2 regions of the Micromonospora sp. NPDC007230 genome follow, and region 2 is predicted to be linked to the other one. Evidence: riboswitches for the same ligand, from Rfam matches in the RefSeq annotation. Region 2 holds a riboswitch; the other holds the start of a gene.
The links. Region 2 has a riboswitch for thiamine pyrophosphate ahead of ACFYML_RS29585 (ECF transporter S component). Riboswitches for the same ligand answer to the same signal wherever they lie in the genome.
Positions count from the first base shown of each region.

Region 1: another riboswitch for thiamine pyrophosphate. It lies ahead of thiE (thiamine phosphate synthase); the one in region 2 lies ahead of ACFYML_RS29585 (ECF transporter S component).

Region 1 covers NZ_JBIAFE010000001.1:157,061-161,558, forward strand. Annotated here, with positions in the region: gene ACFYML_RS00730 (thiazole synthase) at 1-21, opposite strand, end outside; gene thiS (sulfur carrier protein ThiS) at 18-218, opposite strand; gene thiO (glycine oxidase ThiO) at 209-1,303, opposite strand; gene thiE (thiamine phosphate synthase) at 1,297-1,923, opposite strand; TPP riboswitch at 1,918-2,025, opposite strand; gene ACFYML_RS00750 (endonuclease domain-containing protein) at 2,147-3,061, shown strand; gene ACFYML_RS00755 (aldo/keto reductase) at 3,253-4,215, opposite strand; gene ACFYML_RS00760 (nucleotidyltransferase family protein) at 4,337-4,498, opposite strand, start outside.
Region 2 covers NZ_JBIAFE010000026.1:99,017-103,514, forward strand. Annotated here, with positions in the region: gene ACFYML_RS29575 (energy-coupling factor transporter transmembrane component T family protein) at 1-92, opposite strand, end outside; gene ACFYML_RS29580 (ABC transporter ATP-binding protein) at 127-1,542, opposite strand; gene ACFYML_RS29585 (ECF transporter S component) at 1,671-2,255, opposite strand; TPP riboswitch at 2,329-2,435, opposite strand; gene ACFYML_RS29590 (alpha/beta fold hydrolase) at 2,524-3,348, shown strand; gene ACFYML_RS29595 (aminoglycoside N(3)-acetyltransferase) at 3,345-4,157, shown strand; gene ACFYML_RS29600 (sugar isomerase domain-containing protein) at 4,240-4,498, shown strand, end outside.

The sequences.
Region 1 (4,498 bases), on a different contig from region 2:
CTCAAGGGTCATGGCGCTCACCCGCCCTGGGCGGCGCTGAGCACCTCGACCCGGTCGCCGTCGCGCAGGACGGTCGCCGACCAGCCGCCGCGCGGCACCACCTCGCCGTTGACCGCGACCGCCAGGCCGCGCCGCTGGCCGGTGACCTCCCGGACCACGTCGGCGACGGTCGCTCCGCCGGGCACGCTCCGCCCGGCGCCGTTGACGATCAGTTCCATCTGGGCTCCTCCTCGGGTACGAACCGGTCCGGGGTGAACGGGGCGAGCAGCGGGTCCGGCTCGCCGGTGGCGATCAGCTCGGTGACCAGGTCGGCGGTGACCGGGGTGAGCACGATGCCGTGCCGGTGGTGGCCGGTGGCGACGAGCACGCCCGGCCGGCCGGGCAGCGGCCCGATGATCGGCGCGTTGTCCGGCGTACCGGGGCGCAGCCCGGCGGACGCCTCGACCAGGTCGTACTCGGCCAGCTCGGGAACCAGGTCGACGGCGGCGCGGAGCAGCCGGAGCACCGCGCCCGCGGTCACCTCGGTGTCGGTGCGCTCCTCGACGGTCGCCCCGACCACCACCTCGCCGCTGCCCCGGGGCACCAGATAGATCGACTCGCCGTCGGCGTACCCCCGGATCACGTGCCGGAAGCCCGGCGCGCCGCCACCGGGCGCGCGGAGCCGGAGCACCTGCCCCTTCACCGGCCGGACCGGCAGCCCGGTGAGCGCCGCCGCGCCGCATCCGGCGGCGACCACGGTGAACCGGGCGTCCACGTCGGAGAGTCGGTCGACCGGGGCGGGGCGGAGCGCGACGCCGGCCCGCTCTGCGGCCGCGCGCAGCGCCGCCACCAGCCGGCGTGGGTCGACCTGATGGTCGCCGGGGGCGACCGCGCCGCCGCGCACCCGGGGGGCCAGCGCCGGCTCGCGGTCCCGCAGCGCGGAGGGACGCAGCGGCGTGATCGACAGCCCCAACCCCTGCTGGTACGACCAGAGCCGGCGCGCCTCGGCCAGGTCGTCGGCGGTCAACCCGACCACCAGCGTGCCGTCGGTGCGGTACCCGACGTCGGCGCCGGCGGCCTCGGTCAGCTCGGTGGCGAAGGCCGGCCAGCGGGCGGCGGAGTCGGCGAGCAGCCCGGTCAACTCGTGCTCGCCGAAGTACGCCTCGGCCACCGGCGACAGCATCCCGGCCGCCACGTGCGACGCCCCGGAGCCCGGTGCCGGATCGTGGACGACCACCCGCAGCCCGCGCTGCGCGCACCGCCACGCGATCGCCAGCCCGACCGGTCCCGCCCCCACGATGGCGACGTCCGGCCGGGTCAGCACGCCAGTGCCCCGAGCAGTTCGGCGGTGGTCCGGGCCGGGTCGGCGGCCTCGGACAGCGCCCCGACCACCGCCACCCCGTACGCCCCGGCGGCCCGCAGCGCCGGCACCCGCGCGGCGGTCACCCCGCCGATCGCGATCACCGGTACGTCCACCGCCCCGGCGACCGCGCGTATCCCCTGGGGGCCGATCGGGTCGGGCAGCCCGGCCTTGGTGGCGGTGGCGTGGCAGGGGCCCACGCCCAGGTAGCTGGCTCCGGCGGCGACCGCCGCGACGGCGGCCCCCGGTTCCCGAGCGGTGGCGCCGAGCACGGCGGTGGAGCCGAGCACGTGACGGGCGGCTGCCACGGGCAGGTCGTCCGCGCCGACGTGGCCACCGGCCGCGTCCACCGCGAGCGCCACGTGCAGCCGGTCGTTGACCAGGCAGGTCGCCCCGTACGGCCGGCACAGCGCGACCACCCGGCGGGCCAGTTCGTACGCCTCCCGGTCGGTGGCGTCGTCCACCACCCGGACCTGGACGACCAGTTCGGCGCGGGCCACCGGCAGGGCGGCCCGCAGCACGGCGAGCGGATCCCGCCCCGGCCGGGTGTCGGTGATCAGATGCAGACGTCCCAGGGACGGCACGGCAACACTCCTCCCTGCGCCGGCATTACCCGGATCAGGTTCGACGGTCGGGGGCTGCAGCCCCCCTCTCAGCCCGGTGCACCGGGCTCCCGTGGGTCACTTGTGGCCTACCGTACGACGTCCGCCGCGGATCCGCCAAGGGCGGGTGGCACTTTTCCCACCCACCGTCGGCTGTGGAGGGCGCGGACAGCCTGTGCTCACCCGGTCACACCATGCTGTCCTGATGCCCGCATCCGCGCGCGTCCCGCGACGCTTGTCGTTCCTGCCGTTCCGGGGCAGCGCCGCCGTCTCAGACGGGCAGCTCACCTGGGCGATGCTCCGCGGCCCCGCCTGGCGACGGCTGCTGCCCGACGTGTACGTGCACCGCGACGGCTACCGGTTGGACGACCATCGCATGTGGTGCGACGCCGTCGCGCTCCGCCTGCCTCCCGGCTCGGCCATCGCGGGACGCAGTGCGGCCTATCTGTGGGGAGCGGACCTGCTCGCGCGGGACGCGCCGGTCACGGTCCTGCTGCCGCGGGCCGCCCGGGTGCGTCCGCACCCGCGGGTGCACGTGATCCGATCGGTGCTGCCGGACGCGGACCGCACGCGCTTCGCCGGGCTGCCCGTCACCACGGCGCTGCGGACCACCTTCGACCTTGGCCGGCAGGGCCCGCGCACTGACGCGCTGATAGCCGTCGAGGCGCTGCTGCACCGCCGGGTGGTGAAGCTGCCCTTGTTGCGGGTCTTCGCTGCCGCGCGCCCCGGCTGGCCAGGGATGCCGTTGCTGCGGGAGGTGTTGGCGCTGGCGGAGCCGCTCAGCGAGTCACCGATGGAGACCCGGCTCCGGCTGCTCCTGCTCGACGCCGGGCTGGGTCCGCTCACCGCCCAGCACGACGTGCTCGATGCCCGGGGACGCTTCGTCGGGCGAGTGGACCTCGCCTGGCCGGCACTCCGCGTTGCGGTTGAGTACGACGGCGACCACCATCGGAAACGCGCGCACTTCCGCCAGGATGTCGCCCGGCTGAACGCCCTCCGGGCGGCCGGCTGGCTGGTGCTGCGCTTCACCGCCGACGACGTGCTGCGCCGGCCCGCCCACACCGTCGCCCTGGTCGCCCAGGCCCTCCGCGAACGCGGCGCAACCCTCGTCGCCCGCTGATCGCCCCGGCCACCACCACCCGCCCACCGCTGTCGTCTCCGGACCGGCGAGGCGTCAGTGGAACGCCATGGAGGTCAAACGCCGCGGGAAACCTCCATGGCGTTCCACTCACCGGCGTGCGCCGAGCGGCGGACAGCGCGCTGCCCCGGTGCCGTGGGACGGCGCCGGGGCAGCGGGTGTGCGGGGTCGGGTCAGAGGATGGCGTCGAGGGCGGCCAGGTCCTCGTCGGTGGGCTGCCAGGCACCCGCCTCGGCGTTGGCGCGTACCTGCTCGGGCGTGGTGGCACCGGCGATCACCGAGGTCACCGCCGGGCGGGCGGCGAGTCCACCGATGGCCACCTGGAGCATCGAGATCCCACGCTCCGCCGCGTACGCCTCGATCGCCTCGATGGTGTCCCAGTCCGCGGCGGCCAGCCGCTCGGCGTACCGGCCGCCGCCGGAGAGCCGGCTGCCGGCGGGCGGCGCCTCGCCCCGGTGGTACTTGCCGGTGAGCAGGCCGTTGGCCAGCGGGAAGAACGGCAGCATGCCCAGGCCGAACCGCTCGCAGGCCGGGATGACCTCGGCCTCGACGCTCCGCTCCAGCAGGCTGTAGTGGTTCTGCGCGGAGATGAAGCGGGTACGGCCCTGCGAGGACGCGGTCCAGTCGGCGTCGGCGATCTGCCAGCCGGCGAAGTTCGAGTTGCCGAGGTAGCGGACCTTGCCGGCACGGACCAGGTCGTCCAGGGCGGCAAGTGTCTCGTCGATCGGGGTGTCCGAGTCGGGTTCGTGCATCTGGTACAGGTCGATGTGGTCGGTGCCGAGCCGGCGCAGCGACGCCTCGACCGCGCGGGCGATGTAGCGGCGGGCACCCCGGGCACCGAAGTCCGGCCCGTTCAGGCCGTGCATGTCCATGCCGAACTTGGTGGCGACCACCACGTCGTCGCGGTGGCCCTTGAGCGCCTGCCCGAGCAGTTCCTCGGAGCTGCCCTGCGGCTCGCCGTAGATGTCGGCGGTGTCGAAGAAGTTGATCCCGGCGTCGAGCGCGGCCTCGACCACTGCCCGGGTGCCGTCGAGGTCGAGCTTGCGGCCGAAGTTGTTGCAGCCGATGCCGACCACGGACACCACGAGCCCGGAGTCGCCCAGCCGGCGGTACGTCATCTCACTCACGAGATCCACCCTATGCTCAGGCGCGGACCAGCATCCGGGTGAGTCGTTCATGCCATCAGGTTCGCAGCGGCGCGCCGTCCCCTGCCGCCGGTCCCGACACACCGGCACCGGTCGCCGCCGTCCGGCCCGCTCAGCCGAGCACGTCGGCGACCAGCCGCCGCGCGGCCGCCAGGGTCCGTGCCAGCTCCTCCGGGGTGCGACCGACCTCAGCGAGCAGCCCGTACGCCCGGGACACGAAGTCGGGCGGCGCACCGGGCAGCCGCCCGGCCGAGGCGATCATCCCCTTCTCGTT
Region 2 (4,498 bases):
AACGAGAAGACCAGCGCGGCGGCCAGCTTCGCCACCGGGTTGCGGCGGGCCAGCGGCGCGCCGGGCCGGGCCACGGGCTCCACGCTGATCATGCGCGCTCCCCGCTACAGGTCGGGACGGTGGCGGTCATCGGCGGTCCAGGGCGACGGTGCGGTCGGCGAGCGCGGCGACGAAGTCCGGGTCGTGGGTGACCGCGACGATGCCGTGGCCGGCGTCGCGCAGCTCGGCGAAGAGGTCGACCAGTTCCGACCAGGTCCGCCGGTCCTGGCCGAAGGTGGGCTCGTCGCAGATCAGCAGGCGCGGCGCGGTGGCCAGGGCGGTTGCCACGCTCAGCCGCCGCGCCTCCCCGCCGGAGAGGGTGTACGGGTTGGCCCCGGCGAGCCGGGCCAGCCGCAGCCGGTCCAGCAGCCCGTCCACGGTGGCCCGTACCGCCGCCTCGGGCTCGCCGGTCCGGCGCGGGCCGAGCGCCAGTTCGTCGTAGACGGTGCCGGTGACGAACTGGTGCTCCGGATCCTGGAAGACCGAGCCGATCCGCCGGGCCAGCAGGGGCGCGCGCCAGCGGTGCGGGGGAGTGCCGGCGTCCTGCCCGGCCAGGGCGGCGGTGGCGGTGGCCGTACCGGTGCCGGGGCGGAGCAGGCCGCCGAGGAGCAGGGCCAGGGTGGACTTGCCGGCGCCGTTCGGGCCGAGGACGGCGAGCGCCTCGCCGGCGCGTACATCGAGGTCGACGGGGGCCAGCCGGGGCGGCAGGCCGAGCCGGTCGGCGGTGAGCAACCGGTCGCCCGGCGGTGCGGTGGCGTGCCGGGGCGGCACGGTGCGACCCGGCACCCAGACCCCGGCAGCGGCGAGCGCGTCGCCCTGCGCGGAAAAGACCGCGTCGGGCGGCCCGTCGGCCCGCACCCCGCCGCCGGCCTCCAGCACCACCACCCGGTCGACCAGCGGCAGGGCCTCGGCGACCCGGTGCTCGACCAGGATCAGCGTGGTGTCCGCGTCGAGCGCGTCCGCGACGGCCTGCCGGACCAGCGCGGCGCCGGCCGGGTCGAGGTTGGCGGTGGGCTCGTCGAGCAGCAGCAGCCCGGGCCGCGGGGCGAGCACCCCGGCGAGGGCGAGCCGCTGCTGCTCGCCGCCGGAGAGTGTCGCGGTGGGCCGGTCCCGGTGGTACGGGAAGCCGACCCGGCGCAGTGCCGCGTCCACCCGGGGCCAGATCTCCTCGGCGGGTACGCCCCGGTTCTCCAGCCCGAACGCGACGTCGTCGCCGCAACGGGCCATCACCAGTTGGGTCTCCGGGTCCTGGAAGACGATGCCGACCTGTTCCCGGGCCTTGCGCGGGTCGAGCCCGTCGATCTCGACGGTGCCCTCCTGCTCGCCGGAGTCCTCGGGCAGCAGCCCGGCGAGCGCCGCCAGCAGGGTGCTCTTGCCCGCCCCGGACGCCCCCAGCAGCAGCACCCGCTCCCCGCGCTCGACGCGCAGGTCCACCCCACGGACGGCCCACCCCTTCCGCCCGGCGTGCCGCCACCCGAACCCCCGCAGCACCACCCCACTCACACCCACACCCCTCCCACCCCACCCCACCCCGGCCTGCCCCACCCCGCCCCGTCGATCATGAGGTTGGCGGCAGTTTCAGAGATCCACATCGCCGTCAACCTCATGATCAACATGATCGGCTCGGGCGGTCAGACGGCGGCGCGTTCGCGGCCGGCGGGGAAGCGGTCGAGGACGCCGGTGTTCGCCAGGGCGCGGGTCAGCGCGACGCCGCCGAGGCCGGCCACGACCAGTGCGCTGACGGCGGTGATGAGGATGTACGGCAGCCGGAAGCTGCCCCACGCGGTGTCCGGGTACCAGACGAAGACGTCGTAGATCGCGGCGGCCAGGCCGGCCAGGGTGGCGGCCAGCAGCGAGACCGGGAGCCGGTAGGTGCGGTAACCGAAGAGCGCGAAGGCCAGTTCGCCCGCCGCCGCCTCCAGCGGGCCCTGCACCACCAGGGTCCAGCCCCAACTGCTGCCGAGCGCGACCGACACCAGCGCGGCGACGGTCAGCGTGAAGAACGCGGCGCCGGGCTTGCGGATGATCAGCGCGCCGAGCACGGCCGGCACCAGCCACACGCCGTACAGCGCCGCCCGGCCGGGCAGCGGGATGGCGTCCGCCGGCCCGTTCCAGAGCAGGCCCCACGCCCAGAAGATGACGCCGAACGCCACCCCGAGCACCGAGGCGATGACGATGTCGATGGTGCGCCACCGGTTGCCGGTTGGGTGAGTCATGGTTGCTCCCAGTTCGTCGAGGGTGAACCAGGAGAAGACGCACGCCGCGTCCGGATGCCCGGACGGCGGCGCGGCTGGAGGTCGACCGAACTCCCTGCGCTGGCATTACCCAGATCAGGTTCGAGGGTCTGCGGGCACCTGCCCGCACTCTCAGCGCTGTGCGCTCCCCTGTCGGATGTGAAGTTGTCTGCGGCAGACGCTAGCACCGGTGCCCGCCGCCGGCACAGCAGGGCGAGCGGTGCCGGTCCGGCTGGGTAGGCTGCCGATCATGCGGGTCGACGCGCGAGGTCTGACGTTCGAGGTACGCACCGGCGGTCCCGAGGACGGCGATCCGATCCTGCTGCTGCACGGCTTCCCGCAGCACGGCGGCGAGTGGGACGAGGTGGTGCCCCTGCTGCACGCGGCCGGGCTGCGCACGTACGCGCTCGACCAGCGGGGCTACTCGCAGGGCGCCCGGCCGACGTCGGTCGAGGCGTACCGGATCCCGGAGCTGGTGGCGGACGCGGCCGGCGTGCTCGACACGCTCGGCGTCGAGGCCGCGCACCTGGTCGGGCACGACTGGGGCGCGATCGTGGCCTGGAGCCTGGCGGCGGTGCACCCGGAGCGGGTCCGCAGCCTCACCGCGGTCTCGGTGCCACACCCGGCGGCGATGGCCCACGCGCTCGCCACCGACCCGCGACAGAAGGCCCGCTCCGCCTACATCACGCTGTTCCGCAAGCCCGGTAAGGCGGAGCGGGTGCTGCTCGCCCTCAACGCCGTCGCGCTGCGCCGGATGCTCGGCGGGGTGGGCGACCCCGCGCAGGTGGCCCGCTACGCCGACCCGATGTGCGAGCCGGGTGCGCTGACCGCCGCGCTGAACTGGTACCGGGCGATGACCGGGGCGGACCTGAAGGCCGTCGGGCCGGTCAGCGTGCCGACCACCTTCGTGTGGAGCGACCGGGACATCGCGATCGGCCGCACCGCCGCCGCGGCCTGCGCACCCCAGGTGACCGGCGACTACCGCTTCGTCGAGCTGCCCGGCGTCACGCACTGGATCCCGGACGAGGCGCCCGCCCCGCTGGCCGCCGCGATCCTCGCCCGGGTGGGCCGATGATCGCCGGTGCCGCGCCGGCCCGGCCGCACACCCGCGCGTCGCTCGCCGCCCAGTTCCGCGCCCTCGGCGTACGCCCCGGCGGGACCGTCCTGGTGCACGCGTCCCTGCGCCCGCTGGGCTTCCTCTGCGGCGGCCCGGAGGCGGTCGTGCTCGCCCTGCGCGACGTGCTCGGCCCGGCCGGGACCCTCGTGGTGCCCACCCACACGCCGGACAACAGCGATCCCGCGGGCTGGACCAACCCGCCGGTGCCGGCCGACTGGTGGCCGGTGATCCGGGACGAGCTGCCCGGCTTCGACCCGGCGGTCACGCCGAGCCGGTTCATGGGCGCCCTCGCCGAGCTGGTCCGCACCTGGCCCGGCGCGCGGCGCAGCGACCACCCGCACGTCTCGTTCGCCGCGCTGGGGCCGGCGGCCGACCGGGTCGTCGCCGACCACGCGCTCGCCGACATGCTCGGCGAGGGCTCCCCGCTGGCCCGCCTCTACGAGCTGGACGCCGACGTGCTGCTGCTCGGGGTGGAGCACGACAGCAACACGTCGCTGCACCTGGCCGAGTACCGGCAGCCGGCGCCGCCCCGGCAGCGCTGCGGCGCGGCCGTGCTGACCGGCGACGGCGGCCGGGCGTGGGTGTGGTGGGACGACATCCGCCTGGACGACGACGGCTTCGGCCGGCTCGGCACCGAGCTGGAGGCCACCGGAGCGGTACGGCTCGGGCCGGTCGGCGACGGGACGGGCCGGTTGATGAGGCAGCGGGTGGCGGTCGACTTCGCGGTGGACTGGCTGGCCCGGAACCGACGGACGGAGGAATCATGAGCGTGAGCGAGCGAAGCGAGCGAACCATCCGGCTCAGCAGCGCGGCGCCTCGCGCCGCCGCGGAGCGAAGCGAGGCGGCGGCGTGAGCGCCGAGGCGTACCTGGCGGTGGTGACCGAGACGATCGGCCGGGTGGCCGCCGGCCAGCGGGACGGGGTGGCGCGCGGCGCCGACCTGATCGCCGAGTCGCTGCGCGCCGACGGGGTGGTCCACGCGTTCGGCACCGGCCACTCGGAGGCCCTGGCGATGGAGATCGCCGGCCGGGCCGGTGGGCTGGTCCCCACCAACCGGATCGCCCTGCGCGACCTCGTCCTCTACGGGGGCGACCCGGCCGACGTGCTCG